3 regions of the Psychrobacillus sp. 05T411 genome follow, and region 1 is predicted to be linked to each of the others. Evidence: riboswitches for the same ligand, from Rfam matches in the RefSeq annotation. Region 1 holds a riboswitch; each other region holds the start of a gene.

Region 1 (5,230 bases):
ATACTAGCTCCAATTGGCAATAAAATTCCGAATGATCCCCATGACGACCCAGTCGCAAATGCCATAAATGCTGTTAATACAAATAGCAAGGCTGGAATGACGCCCACAGGAATATTATTGTCCATAACTAGTTTAGCTAAAAATGCCCCCGTTTCCAAGGCATTGATCAAGTAAGATAAAGACCATGCAAAAATTAAAATTAATACAGCAGGAAGCATAGAACGAACTCCTGTAACGAATGCTTTCCACACGTAGCTAATGCTTGCTTCTGGATTCGTTTTAAATTGTCGCACATATAGTGCAATGGCTAAAATCGTCGCTGTCAGACCACCAACAAACAGTGAAAATGGAACGTCTGTATTTTCAAAGATAACAAATAAATTCAGATTATAACCTGAAATTTTATAGCCAGTCCAAAACATTGCAAATAGAGTCACGACTATTAACGAAACAATCGGCAACACTAAATCTACGACTTTTCCATAATTATTTTCCGGGAAATTTCCCTGCAGATTTCCTGGATTTGGTTTGGCCGGATCGAAAAGTTCTCCCGTTTCTAGCGCTCTTTTCTCATGTTTTTTCATTTCTAATAAATCAAAGTCTGTCCAAGCTATGAAAAACACAATAGCCAAGGTCGCAATCACATAAAAATTCATCGGGGCCATTAATACAAATGCTTCCAGTGGCGTATAAGCTGTTACTGCATGCGTTGCAAAAATAACACCAAGCTGACTGATTAAAAACGCTCCCCAACTAGAAACTGGTGACACAACACAAATCGGCGCAGAAGTAGAATCGATAAAATAAGCAAGCTTTGCCCGTGAGACACGATGCGAATCCGTAATAGGTCTGGCAATCTGACCAACTGCTAATGCATTAAAATAATCATCTACAAATATGAGCATTCCTAAAAACGCAGTTAATAATTTAGAGCCTCGTCGAGTTTGAATCTTTTTAATGGCCCATGCTGCAAATGCTGTACTTCCTCCAGATAAACTCACAAACGCTGTAACAACACCGAGTAATAAAATAAAGAGTAATATATAAATATTATAAGCATTTACCCCTTCATCCCAAAAAGAAGATTTAAATGACTCCCATAAAAGTAATAAGGAATTTACCGGGGCAAAACTTTCCACAAGCAAGGCCGCCGAAATAATTCCTACACCTAATGATAAGAGTACTCTTTTTGTTGCAAGCACCATAATAATTGCTAATAATGGCGGCAATAAAGAAAAAATCGTATTTTCCAACTTCTATTCCTCCTCAAGAATATAAAAAGCCAACCTATACATTTACATAGGTTGGCTTTAACTATTGAATTTAAGCATTATGGTTGTTTTCGCTTCGTAGCTCCCCATTTATATTATCCCCTATAAATGACAGTATTATTCTTTTTCAAAATAACCCCAACTAAATATCGTTTGACGAACCATATCTAGCTTCGGCAAAACTTCCTTTCCCATACGATCATAAGCGTCAACTTCCTGTATAGTACTATTAAGCCCTGCAGCCTCTACCTATTATATTCATTTTCTTTATTGTAACAGTTTATTCTATTTATCCTGGATTTTTTATTTTTCAGGCAATGGAATCGGCACCTCTACGGACGGAGCAGAAGACCCATCTCCTCCAGTATAAATATGAGGCACTTGCCCTTGCACCAATCCCATCGCAACAGGAATGTTTTGTTCTACCACACTTAATTTACTAGCAAGTGGAACAATGATTTGGACATTCACTTTAATATGAATACTTACTTCTACGTAAGCATTATTAATGCCAAATTCCGTTATAGTCGGTACAACTGTCGACTGCACATTCCCGATCACATGAAATCGAATCGGAATTTTAGGACCCAAGTTACCGATCAGCGGAATATTCGTTGCCTGCCCCATCGGTACAAAAAACACAACTCCTCCTTGATCCTCCATCGTTTGCTTATCGTATTCGATATCATCCAAATACGGCAAGCTCGACAAATTCCCTTTTTCTGCTTGCTCTAAATGTGCTTGCACCAAACTGTTCGTGTCAGATAAAACACGATTAATGATTTCTGTATTAAATTTTGTCGTCACCATATTCGTACTACCATTCGTAGAAGGTACTTCCTCGATAATATCGTTAACATCTAAAACGTTGGCAGTTCTTGAAGTGATCGCCTTACTAATCACCATCGATGCGATTTTATCTGTTTGGACTTCCGCATAATCTAGATACGTTGGCGTCAACTGTTTATTAACAAAATAAAATACACCAGCGACGGATAAGATGAAAAGCCCTAATAAAATAGCTAGTTTCCGCTGAGCAGTAAAAATAGGCAAACGCTTTTTTTTTCGATAGAATAGCAAAAAATCCCCCTTATTACTACTATGTAATAAGCGGGAATATTATGCTTGACTTAATAACTGATTGCCGTACCACTTCACTACATCCCTTATTAACTCCGGCATAAAATATTCCTTCGTAGCAAATTTGAACGAAGGGAAAAAATAACCAAATGTAAACATATCTAGCGTAGCAAGTGTATACACCTTTTTTAGTTCGAGCGCTTCTCCACCTATAAATATATCCCCTTGCTCATCCTCTACGAGCTGCTCAAAAAGAATTGCTCCCAAGTATTTGCCCCTAAACCCAAGTCCCTTAACTTCCAAATCTGGCCATTTTTCATTTTTAGATTGCTCCACAATTTCTAACAATTCTGCACCTGTTAACGTGACGACACACGGATTAATGGGATGAGGTAAACAGCTGTGCAAGTCGCTTGCAGTAATCCGCCCTTTTGGTAAGTCCGTCAAAAATATACCAGCAGGAAACATGGCACAATCCGCTTTCGTAAATGCCAGCAATGCATTACCGAAAAATTGAGACATATTTGAAGGGCCAAACCATTCTTTCTGCAAAATACTATCATTGTAAAAAACAGTTTCAGCAAGCTCCACATTTCCAATTGCTTCCCATTTTTTCAGTTGCAAATCTGCATCTTTTGGTTTAGCTAGTGTATGTATAGCATGTAATATCGCTCGCTTCGATAAAATTCTTTTCGATTCATGATCGTAATCGATTGTTACTTGACCTACGTATGCACCATACTTACCTGCAGCACCTTGTAAAGTATTTCCAATCACTTTACCTTCCTCAAAGAAATGATGCGTATGCGAACCTAAAATTAGATCAATTTCTGGTATCTTCTCCGTCATGATTTCGTCTTGTGACATCCCTAAATGAGATAAACAAATAAGCACATCGACGTCTTTTTCTATTACCTTACAAACTTCTTTCAAACGGTCAATCGGCTGTTGAATATGCCATCCTAATTGTTCATAATACAATCCAAAATCAGCAGTCGCAGCTACAATGCCAATTCGTATTCCAGTCGGTGTAACATGAATTTTATAAGGTAGCACCCAAGAAGGGATATTCCCGCTTAAATCCGTAAAATTGGACACAATCACTTCAAAGTTGGCAGCTTGATATAAAGTATCTAAATCCCCATGGCTAAGTGTAATTCCTTCATTGTTTCCAATGGTGACATAATCATATCTGGCATCATTCAGTAATTGGACATTACCTTTTCCAAGCGTCCCTTCTGTAAACACATTAGACCTGTCTATATGATCTCCAATGTCCAATGTTAAATAGGCATCACTCGGTCCATGGCTGCTTTGGCGCTTTAAGAGAAACTGATGAATAGTCGGCCAATTCTCTAAATGACTATGTATATCATTCGTATGATAAATATGAATTGTCTCTCTCATCTTCCCTACTCCTCTTTTTTAAAATAGCCCATCAATAATGGAGCGTATACCTAATAATAACAGCACAATTCTTAGTACAAAAACAAGTGTATCGGAATTTAATTTTTTATTTAATTTTGCACCGACTTTTGCACCAATATACGCTGCAGGAATTACCGGAATCGTATAAAGCCAAGGTACATTCCCAAGGGATACATGCGTGATTGAATTGACAATCGCCGATAAGAACACCATGAACATCGATGTTCCAACCGCAACATGCGGGGGAAACAAGAATAACAAGATCATGGCTGGTACAATAATCGATCCTCCACCGATACCAAACAGACCGGAAGCAAAGCCAACTCCAAATGTTAACAGCAAGGCAAACCAAATGGGATACCCATACACATAGGTATCTGTCTTATCTTGAAAAGTTCGCTTCTTCCCATTTTCCACAAACCATCTCACCGGTTTTAAACGATCCCGGACTAATAAAAGTGTCGATAAAACAATTAGTAAAATACCAAAATATAAGTTAAAAGAAGGTAAATCTAGCCCCTTATTCACCCATGCCCCGAGAATTGTCCCAGGAATACTTCCGATGAAAAAAATAAACCCACTTCTAAAATCCACTGTCTTCGTTTTCATATACGAAAGCGTAGAAGAAAGACCCGTAAAAATCATCATAATAACAGAAAGTCCCACAACACTCTGTGGAGTAATATTAGGAATTAATGCAAGTGTCGTCCCAAAAAACAACACTGCTGGAACTAAAATAACCCCTCCACCTAAACCTACTAACGCCCCAACTATTCCAGAGAACAGCCCAGCGATTACTAATAATATCCACTCCATTATATCCCACCTTCAAATAAGTCTAATTGTTTCGGAGCAAGTCCTTCAAATTCAATATGAAGCAACTGTTGGAAAGCTTTCGCATTTTTCGCTGCATGGCCTCCAGAATTATTATTAAATAGAACCACTACTTCTTTAGCTTGTTTCTGTAACTGCTCCACTATCTTCTGAATATATGCAAGCTCTTCTTTATTATAATCATACAAATAGCGTACTTCCCGCCATTTTTCATTATTGCCCGGGTTGATCCAACCATATGTATTTCGACCATGTAAACGTACAAGCACTTTATCAGTAATGGCGATCGGTATTAATGGAACAGAACCATCTCCTACTTGTGGCTCATCGCACACAGTATGGTGGAGATGATGATTTTTCAAAAAATCAAGCGTTCCTTCTTGAAATGTAGACGAGTACCAAGATTGATGGCGAAATTCTATAGCTAGCTCGAAATCTCTCAATTTCTCTTTCACTCGAAGTATGTACTCCACGTTTTCTTTCACACATATAAACCAAGGAGGAAATTGCACTAACACCATCGAAAGTTTTCCAGCTTCTTTAAACGGCTGAATAGACTCTCGATATCGCTCGAACATCTCATCCATCGATTCATAATGAGACTCCCCGCGTAAATG
Region 2 (5,230 bases), on a different contig from region 1:
TTACTGGATCGCATGATGGGAAAACGCAAAGATTAGTACAAGAAATAGTCGATTTTGAATATATCGTCACATCGTCAGAGTTAGAAGCACTTATCCTAGAGCTTCATCTTATTAAAAAGCATGATCCAAAATACAATATCATGCTAAAAGACGATAAAACGTATCCATACATTAAAATAACAGCGGAAAAAAATCCGAAATTAATCATTACAAGACAAGTGAAAAAAGACAAAGGAAAATATTTTGGTCCTTATCCAAATGCACATGCTGCAAATGAAACCAAAAAACTATTAGATCGTATATACCCACTAAGAAAGTGTGCGAAATTACCCGACCGTGTTTGCTTATATTATCACTTAGGGCAATGCCTAGCTCCTTGCGTAAAGGAAATAGAGGATTCCACTTATAAAAAGATGACGGATGAAATTACGAGCTTTTTAAACGGCGGCTATACACATGTAAAAAAAGAACTAATGGAAAAGATGAATGAAGCAGCAGAAAATCTAGAATTTGAACGGGCAAAAGAATATAGAGATCAAATTTCCAATATTGAAATGGTCATGGAAAAACAAAAAATTACAACAAACGATTTTACCAGTCAGGATATTTTTGGTTATACCGTGGATAAAGGCTGGATGTGTGTCCAAGTATTTTTTATCCGACAAGGAAAACTAATCGAAAGGGATGTTTCTCTTTTTCCTCTTTATCGTGATCCGGAAGAAGAGTTTTTAACATTTCTAGGTCAGTTTTATGCAAAACCGGAACATATTAAACCTAAAGAAGTGTACGTACCTAATAATACGGACATCCACTTAGCTTCTGAATTGTTAGAAATGAAAGTGACCATTCCTCAAAAAGGATTGAAAAAAAACTTAGTTAAGCTTGCCGAGAAAAATGCTGTGCTTGCTTTAAGTGAGAAGTTTCATTTGATCGAACGACAAGAAGAGCGGACGATAGGGGCAGTGGAGGAATTAGGTGATTTAATAGGGATTGCAACTCCAAATCGAATGGAGGCTTTTGATAATTCCCATATTCATGGTACCGACGCCGTTTCAGCGATGGTTGTATTTGTGGATGGAAAAGCATATAAAAAGGATTATCGAAAATACAAGACGAAAACCGCTGCAAAACACGATGATTACGGTGCAATGCGAGAAGTCATTCGCAGAAGATACACACGAGTATTAAAAGAAAGTTTACCTTTGCCCGATTTAATTATCATTGATGGAGGAAAAGGACAAATAGAAGCGGCTCGAGAAATTTTGGAAGACGAGTTAGGATTAGAAATACCGATTGCTGGTCTTGCAAAAGATGGGAAGCATCAAACATCTCAACTTTTATACGGAAATCCAATTGATATTATTCCGATGAAGCGAACAAGCGAAGCATTTTATTTATTGCAACGTATTCAAGATGAAGTGCATCGATTCGCTATTACATTCCATCGTCAACAAAGAGGAAAACATACGATTGCTTCTTCCTTGGATGGAATCGAAGGAATTGGCCCTAAACGGAAAAAAACCTTATTAAAACATTTCGGATCTATCAAGAAAATGCAAATCGCGACAAAGGAAGAATTTATAGAAGCCGGGCTTTCTAGTAAACTTGCTGAAACGATGGTGGAGCATTTTCAGAAAAAGTGATTGTCTTCTGAATATTCTTGTGGTATGGTTGATACAATTTAATATTCACTATTTCAAAGTGAAGATAGAGGTGCGAACTGACAAGAGTACTTAGCGACAGGGTGAAAAGATCCGATTATCGCTAATGGAAAGGGTCATTCGCCGAAACGTAGAATAGCTTTTCCTATTCTAGGTTGGTTCTGCATTGAATAAATGTAGAATTGTCAGAATTCAGTATTCTGGAGGGCTATCTCACATGGACATTAATTGACCGTGTATGAGACAATGCTTTTCACAATATGTGAAAAGCATTTTTTTATCCTGACAGATAAACAAGGGAGCAGATATGCATGAGTAAAATTGTGATGAAGTTTGGCGGTACTTCTGTAGCGACTACAGAAAAAATCGCAAGTGTAGCAAAAAGAATAAGTAAAGAAAAAGAAAAGGGACATGATATTGTAGTTGTTGTATCAGCAATGGGAAAGTCTACAGATGAACTGGTGAATTTAGCAAATGAAATAACAGAAAGTCCATCCAAACGCGAAATGGACATGCTCCTTTCAACCGGAGAACAAGTGACGATGGCATTACTAGCTATTCAGTTAAATGCACTTGGATTAAATGCAGTTTCACTCACGGGTTGGCAAGCAGGTTTAATAACAAATAATGTACATAAAAATGCAAGAGTGGAAAGAATGGATGGCTCTAAAATAAATAACTTATTAAATGAAGATAAAATCGTCATTGTCGCTGGCTTTCAAGGGGTTTCCGAAGATAATGAAATCACTACTCTTGGAAGAGGTGGGTCAGATACGACCGCAGTAGCAATTGCAGTAGCTATTGAAGCGGAAATTTGTGATATTTATACAGATGTAGAGGGAGTATTTACATCTGATCCAAGATACGTTACGAATGCCCGAAAACTAGAACAGTTGGAATATGACGAAATGCTTGAGCTAGCTAATCTAGGTGCTGGAATACTACATCCTCGAGCAGTAGAATTTGCAAAAAATTATAAAATTCCACTCAGAGTGCGGTCAAGCTATGAAGAAAGTGAAGGAACAATTTTAAAGGAGGAAGTAGATGTGGAAAATAATTTAGTAGTTCGTGGGGTAGCGTTTGAATCAGATATTGTGCGTCTAACGATTGAATATGATGTCCCGTTTAATGGATCATTGGCATCGATTTTTACGACACTAGCAGAAAATCATATTAATGTAGATATTATTGTGCAATCTATTGTAGATGGCGTAAGACCTGCCGTTTCGTTCTCTATTAAAAAGGAATCGTTAGCGGAAGCTATTACAGTGTTAGAAACGCATAAAAAAACACTCGGTTTTACATTTGCTGACTTCGAGGTAGGGTTAGCGAAAGTTTCTATCGTTGGTTCAGGTATGGTTTCCAATCCGGGGGTTGCCGCGCAAATGTTTGATCGATTAAGTAAAGAGAATATTCCGGTAAAAATGGTAAGTACATCGGAAATAAAAGTTTCAGTTGTTATTCCTCAAGCTGACATGATTCCAGCCGCCAATGCGCTGCATGATGAATTCGACTTGGCTATAAAGCAATAACTGAACAAAAATACCAATCTCAAGGGACGTAACTTTGTTACGTCCCTTGTTTGTATTGCGCGGAATAGGGACAATGCGTCTTGCGCAAACGCAATAAATCCAATAAATGGCTAAGGGCGACTAATCCAGCATTGAAAGCAACCAGTTCTATTCGTAAAGCAACTAAATCAACGCGAAAGCAACCAGATCTATACGAGAGCACCCAAATCGCCAATGAAAGCAACCGTTTCATAAAATAGCAAGTTTACTCGGATTGAGACGGCGATGATTAGGATGCATTCTCCTATCTGCTGAACTTAAAAGAAAAAGCATTGACTGGCTTTAGCGGCCGGTCAATGCTTATTTTGTATCTCGTACATCCCATTTTACCTGTAATGACACAAATCCATTTTTATCTGGCTCTTCATCATAACATTCTGTTAAATAACCGCCGATTTTCTGTTGTTGCTCCGCTAAAAAGCCTGCTTCTAATCGGTGGCTTCTCATTTTTCCGCTTTTCGGTAAATTGTACGTATGTAAGATATAAAACGCAGAATCTTTCGTTGTTTTATTTAATGCAAGCGTTCCCCAACCCGCTTCTTGAAAGAAAGTGATGGCTTCATCCATCGAGTAAAGAGGAAACTTGCGAGCAAGGTCTTTTCCAGCCCAATATAAAATATCTTTTTCATGTTTTCCGAGAATAGAAGCAAGCACGTGGTCTCTAAGTAATTCATATCCAAAGGAAGTTACATGTGAATGTTCCTTATCATTCAAGTAGCAACCCTTCTTTCAAAAAATAAATATCATTTGTCCTTGTCTATTTTAGCATAAATTATTTCTTGGTGGTAATGGAATAGTTTGTGAAAAAATAATCGAATCATTATTTAAATATGCATCTAGAAGATTATTGAAAAGTCTAAAGATACCTTGACGCTCTAAAATGATGAGAGTACAATGGATATGTCATAAATTCGTAACATGATGATGTGAACAAGTTATGAAAAGTATTCTATTAGAATAGTTTTCATATCGAGTAAATGTAAATTTGAGGGGGGTAACTGTTTTGTCGAAAGATCGCGAATTTTATTGGCGCCGCTTACATTCTTTATTAGGTATAATTCCTGTTGGATTATTTGTGGCGCAACATTTAGTAGTAAACCATTTTGCTACTAGAGGAGAAGAAGCTTTTAATAAAGCATCTGGTTTCATGGGAAGTCTTCCGTTTGTTATTTTGTTGGAGATTTTCATCATTTATTTACCATTAATGTTCCATGCTTTTTACGGAATTTATATTGCATTTACCGCAAAGAATAATCCGAAAAACTTTGGTACATTACGTAACTATCTATTCATTTTACAACGATTTACTGGGATTTTCCTTGTTGTTTTCATCGCATGGCATGTATTTGAGACAAGATTCCAAGCTGCAATTGGTGCAAAAGAAGTTAATTTTAACATGATGGCGGAGATTTTAGCAAATCCTTGGATGTTAGGCTTTTACATCGTTGGGGTTATTTCAGCAACATTCCACTTAGCTAACGGTATTTGGTCATTCTTAGTTAGTTGGGGGATTACACAATCTCCACAATCGCAACGAATCGCTACATATGTAACATTAGTAATCTTCTTAGCGTTATCTGTAGTTGGTGTACAAGCTCTTTTAGCATTCGTTTAAAATCTTTTTATACAACCAACTACCATAAAATCGAGGAGTGAGAATAGCATGGCAAAAAGTAAACTTATTGTTGTCGGCGGTGGTTTAGCTGGATTAATGGCAACAATGAAAGCAGCCGAAGATGGCACGCACGTAGATCTATTTTCATTAGTTCCTGTAAAACGCTCACACTCTGTTTGTGCACAAGGCGGTATTAACGGGGCTGTAAATACAAAAGGAGAAGGAGATTCACCAGCAGTACATTTAGATGATACTATTTATGGTGGAGACTTCTTAGCAAACCAAAAGCCAGTTAAAGCAATGACAGATGCTGCACCTGGAATTATTAGCTTATTTGACCGGATGGGTGTTATGTTCAACCGTACACCGGAAGGATTATTAGA
Region 3 (5,230 bases), on a different contig from region 1:
TTCTTAGCTTTCTTTCGTGTTTGTCACGGTTACTTGTGCTGGTTGCCCAATCATACTGTAATTTTCTGGACCGTCTAGTTTTCTTTCGAAGTAACGTAGTATTAATGTTACTGTATATGTCATCACAAAGTACAATACACACGCAACGAAAAACGGTTCAAAGTATTTGAAACTGATTCCCGCAACTGTTTTTGTTTGGAAGTATAGTTCCGTTACTCCTATTACATTTAATACAGAAGTATCTTTAATATTAATGATAAATTGGTTACCTGTCGCAGGTAAAATATTGCGAACTACTTGTGGTAATACAACATGAAGCATCGTTTGTATATGATTCATACCAACCGCTTGTGCAGATTCAAATTGTCCTTTATCGATAGAAATAACTCCACCTCGAACAATCTCTGCCATATAAGCACCTGTATTAATCGATACGATAAAGATAGCTGCTGCAGTTCTGTCCATATCTACTCCAAACGCCATTGCAGAACCATAGAATATAACCATGGCTTGTACGATCATTGGCGTTCCACGGAAAAACTCTATATAAATCGATAGAATAATATTCACTATTTTTAATAAAACTCTTTTTACTTTTCTTTCAGGTGTCGGTATTGTGCGAATAACACCTGCTAATAAACCGATAATTGCACCAACAATAGTACCAATTATGGAGATTAAGAGTGTCATACCTGCCCCGCGAAGAAACAGTGGCCAATTATCAATTACCATTGATATAATCCACTCAATACTCATACTTTCACTCCTTTAATTAATCAATTACACCTCGGTGCAATTGCGTCCAGATTTTGAATTGCACTAGTGCAATTCAAAATCTGTGACATCCGCCGGAGGCTTAGGCCAACAGGATGTTGGTCACTCAGGCGTTGCCGCAGGAGGCGGCGAACTTAGCCAGAGTTCCGCTAATCAGCCATTATTATCTGCTGATTCAAGTTAAAAACCGACTGCAATAAGTAGCAGCCGGTTCGCTTGCCTTCATTATTCAGCAGCTGGTTGATTTTGAATTGCTTTGTCCATAATTTCTTGACGTTCTTCTTCCGAAATTTTCGCCAATATTTCATTTATCTGTTCTGTTAATTCGCTACCTTTTTTAAGACCTACCGCTACCGCTGTCTCTTCTTCATCTGCAACAAATCCATCGGTAAATTCAACCATTGCAAAGTTTTCATTTGCAGCGGAAGCACTAATTCCTTCCGGACGCTCCGATACATATCCGTCAATCACACCTGACTCCAAAGCTACACGCATTGCAGAGAAGTTATCAGAAGCTGGTTGTTTTTGAACACCTTCGATTTGATCGATTACACCATAGTGAGAAGTATTCAACTGACCAGTGATTTTCGCTCCACTAAAATCTTGAATAGATGTAGCATTTTCATATGGTCCACCTTTTTTAACGATCATAACAAAATTCGATGTGTAATAATTATCAGAGAAATCGATTGACTCTTTGCGTTCTGTTGTTGGTGACATACCAGCAACAATTGCATCTATTTTATCTGATTGTAATGATGGAACTAATCCATCCCACTCTGTTTTTACGACTACTAACTCTTTCCCTAAACCTTCTGCAATCTTTTTAGCGATTTCTACATCGTATCCACCAGCGTATTCTGCATTTCCGGAGATTTTTACTCCTCCGTTAGAATCATCTAATTGAGTCCAGTTAAACGGTGGGTAGCCAGCTTCCAAGCCAACTGTAAATGTATCAGTTTCTTGTGAAGACGATCCTGTTTTTTCTGTATTATCCGTCCCACATGCAGCTAAAAGTAACAATATTGAAACGAACATTGTGAACAATAATAATTTGTTTTTCATGTGTATTTCTCCCCTTTTATTTTCAGTCTATGTTTATAAACAATAAAAAAGGACAATCTATAAAAATAGACCTGAGACGAACTCAGGTCGCAATTTGTATAGTTGCCCTAAATCCTCTACTTTACCCAAATGAGATAGCACACCACGATAAACCGGTACATTTAAAGTGGACAGTCCTGCAATTATTCACTGCAGACCCAGCATGTAATATGGAGAAATATTTACAAACTTCGGCGACATTTCCTTCTCCCTAGCATCATTGCTTCTCAAACTCCACTAAGGACTAATAAATATCGCGCCTCTACCCCACTTATTTAAGTGAGGTTGTATTTAATTATTGTTCATAGTCTACAACAACATATACCATGTGTCAACCGGTCTCCCCTTAATATCAGTCATCCAAAATTTAACTTTGAGAAAAGTGTTTTAATACATGTGGATAGGAAATTTTTTACTAAAAACAACATCTCTTTGAGCACTGTATTTGATAAAACCTTGCTGTTTCTGGTATAATGTAGAACGGATGAATTGGTGAACGAATCTCTATACACAAAATGGAAGTTAAATTTTCATAAAAAGGGAGTTGATATTATGGGATCTGTCCAAGTCGCAGATCACAAAGTGTCAGAAGAAATGAAAGATGATTATTCACTAGACAGAGTGCCAAGAGATCAGAGAAAAATGGGTTGGTTTAGTATTACTAACATCACATTTGGTATCGCAACGGCAATTTTTTATTTTCAAATGGGAAGCGTTATGGCACTCCAATTCGGAGCCATTAATGCCATCATATCCTCCATATACGCGATAATCGTTGCTGGTATACTCGGAACATTCATTGCTTATCTTTCAGCAAAATCCGGTATGAACGTCAATCTATTGTCTAGAGGTGGAGGTTTTGGTTACATAGGTGCATCGTTAACCTCATTCATTTATGCAACAAACTTCATCATGTATTGTGCATTTGAAGGACTAATTCTAGTTTCCGCAATTCACACCTTCTTCCCCGCCCTACCAGAATGGGTGCTAATCATTTTCTTCGGATCAATAGTCATTCCATTAAATTGGTTTGGAATCAAACAGCTCGATAAATTACAAAAGTGGTCTCTGCCGATTTTCGGTATTTTTTTAGTTGCTGCCATTATTATGTCATTCTACAAACCTTCCGTTTATGAAGGAGCTTTTTGGACATATATGCCAGAAGGCGTTCAAATGGGTGGACAAGCTTTACTGCTTTGTATTGGTATGCATCATGGAATAATGGGTCTTACAGCTTTATTATCTTCGGACTACGCACGTTTTCTTAAGCCAAAAGATATCAAATTAGGCTCTTTCGCTATTGGGTTTATTCCCCAAATTTTCTGTTTTGGTGTAATGGGCGGACTTGGTATATGGTTCGGTGTTCGTTTAGGTGAACCAAATCCGGGAGTTTATATTGTTCTACTGTTAGGTATTGGCGGTGCATTATTCACGATGTTAACGCAACTACGAATAAACGTTACAAATATATATAGTAGTTCTTTATCACTTTCTAATTTCTTTGAGAATATTTTTAAATTTACACCAGGTAGACGCTTTTGGGTAGTCGTCTCAGGAATATGTGCGATTGTCTTAATGCTTGGTGGTATTGTAGATCATCTAGATACCGCAATGACGTTCCAAGGAGTCTTTTTACTTGCTTGGGCAGCTATATTAGTTACCGATGCTATGATTGTGAAAAAGCTTCTAAAAATCGGACCTCGTTATTATGAAGCTCGACACGAGTTTTTATATAAATGGAATCCTGTTGGAGTAGTTTCTTTAATCATCTCTAGTGGATTAGGAACAATAGCCGCATTAGGATATATGGGATCATTTTTGCAAAGTACCGCGGCATTTTTCGCAGCGATTTTAGCAGCTATACTTACAATTATTCTAGCAATTTCTACTAAAGGAAAGTATTATAGCAAAGGTACCCCTACCGACATTCCTAAAGAAGATTATATTGCTTAATAGGTAAAAATTGATTGCCTCTTTAACAGCTATTAACCAATCGATCAGCCCACCATTCATTTTATCTACTGATTTCCGTATTGCCTTTTTGACGAGGCATTTGATTCGTTTCACGCTATATGCACACTTCTTTTTTCGAAGTTGTGTTTATAGTACGCTGATCATTTGATTGGTTTTTCATTCATACTACCTCCATCCTATATACTTCAGTATCTTTTCCCCATATATAAAAACAAGAGTAGCTATTTAGCCTGAGAAAGGCTGGCTACTCTTTTTACTTTTAATTCTTCAGATAACTTCTACCGAGATTTAAACTGTAAATTTTTTGTAAAGCGAGCAAATTTCCACCAATGTTTTGTTATGATGAATGAAAAACCTAATAGAAAGTGGCGAAATGATAGATGAAAACAATAACAATACTACAAACAAGCGATATTCACGGTAGTGTCTATCCTATCAACTATGGAAATAATGAAAAAGCTAATGTGGGACTTGGGAAAATAGCGTCAATTATACATCAGGAACGTCTTTTAGATAAGCAATTGGTGCTTATTGACAATGGCGATTTGATCCAAGGAACGCCTTTAACTTATTACTCTGTTCAATACTTGCAAAAGGAACAGAATCCGATGGTTGGCATATTAAATTATTTGAAATACGATGCTTCGGTTATTGGGAATCATGAATTTAACTATGGTATGGATGTATTAAACCGTGCGGTAGATGAATCCAACTTCCCATGGCTTTCCGCAAATATTGTAGATGAAAAATCAAAACAGCCCTATTTTGGTCAACCTTATATAATAAAAGAAGTAGAAGGTGCAAAAATAGCTATATTAGGCGTGACCACTCATTACATTCCGAATTGGGAAAATGAACAAAATATTGCAGGTCTAGCATTTCATGATGCCCTCCAAGAAACGAAGAAATGGGTTTCGTATATAATAGAACAAGAAAATCCAGATGTACTTATTGTTTCCTATCACGGAGGTTTTGAGCGAGATATAGAAACTGGAGAACCAACTGAAAACTTAACCGGGGAAAATCAAGGGTATGCTATATGCCAAGAGATCGAAGGAATTGACGTTTTACTAACTGGGCATCAACATCGCTTATTAGCCGGCAATATTAATGGCGTAGAAATCGTTCAACCTTCTAATAATGGACAAATGATCGGTAAAATAGTCCTTACATTAAATGAAGAAAATAAAGTTACACATAAAACATCTGAATTATTAGCAGTAGATGAGGTAGAAGCAGATGCATATATTCTTAAAATGACTGCTAGTTTCGAAGAAGAAGCGCAAAAGTGGTTGGATCAACCGATTGGAAAAATCGAAGGCGATATGTTAATAATAGATCCACTTTTAGTTCGAACAAGTGACCATGCTGCTATTGA

What was found. Region 1 has a riboswitch for lysine ahead of AC1DFT_RS01590 (Na+/H+ antiporter NhaC family protein). Riboswitches for the same ligand answer to the same signal wherever they lie in the genome.
Region 2: another riboswitch for lysine. It lies ahead of AC1DFT_RS07195 (aspartate kinase); the one in region 1 lies ahead of AC1DFT_RS01590 (Na+/H+ antiporter NhaC family protein).
Region 3: another riboswitch for lysine. It lies ahead of AC1DFT_RS18920 (transporter substrate-binding domain-containing protein); the one in region 1 lies ahead of AC1DFT_RS01590 (Na+/H+ antiporter NhaC family protein).

Annotation. Positions count from the first base shown of each region.
Region 1 covers NZ_JBFTLO010000002.1:7,788-13,017, forward strand. The annotation lists gene AC1DFT_RS01590 (Na+/H+ antiporter NhaC family protein) at 1-1,253, opposite strand, end outside; lysine riboswitch at 1,343-1,527, opposite strand; gene yunB (sporulation protein YunB) at 1,575-2,351, opposite strand; gene AC1DFT_RS01600 (bifunctional metallophosphatase/5'-nucleotidase) at 2,391-3,758, opposite strand; gene AC1DFT_RS01605 (sulfite exporter TauE/SafE family protein) at 3,777-4,595, opposite strand; gene AC1DFT_RS01610 (DUF72 domain-containing protein) at 4,595-5,230, opposite strand, start outside.
Region 2 covers NZ_JBFTLO010000007.1:67,839-73,068, forward strand. The annotation lists gene uvrC (excinuclease ABC subunit UvrC) at 1-1,643, shown strand, start outside; lysine riboswitch at 1,701-1,880, shown strand; gene AC1DFT_RS07195 (aspartate kinase) at 1,973-3,193, shown strand; gene AC1DFT_RS07200 (YslB family protein) at 3,533-3,946, opposite strand; gene AC1DFT_RS07205 (succinate dehydrogenase cytochrome b558 subunit) at 4,236-4,847, shown strand; gene sdhA (succinate dehydrogenase flavoprotein subunit) at 4,896-5,230, shown strand, end outside.
Region 3 covers NZ_JBFTLO010000038.1:15,398-20,627, forward strand. The annotation lists gene AC1DFT_RS18915 (amino acid ABC transporter permease) at 4-756, opposite strand; gene AC1DFT_RS18920 (transporter substrate-binding domain-containing protein) at 1,000-1,839, opposite strand; lysine riboswitch at 1,967-2,151, opposite strand; gene AC1DFT_RS18925 (purine-cytosine permease family protein) at 2,431-3,831, shown strand; gene AC1DFT_RS18930 (bifunctional metallophosphatase/5'-nucleotidase) at 4,233-5,230, shown strand, end outside.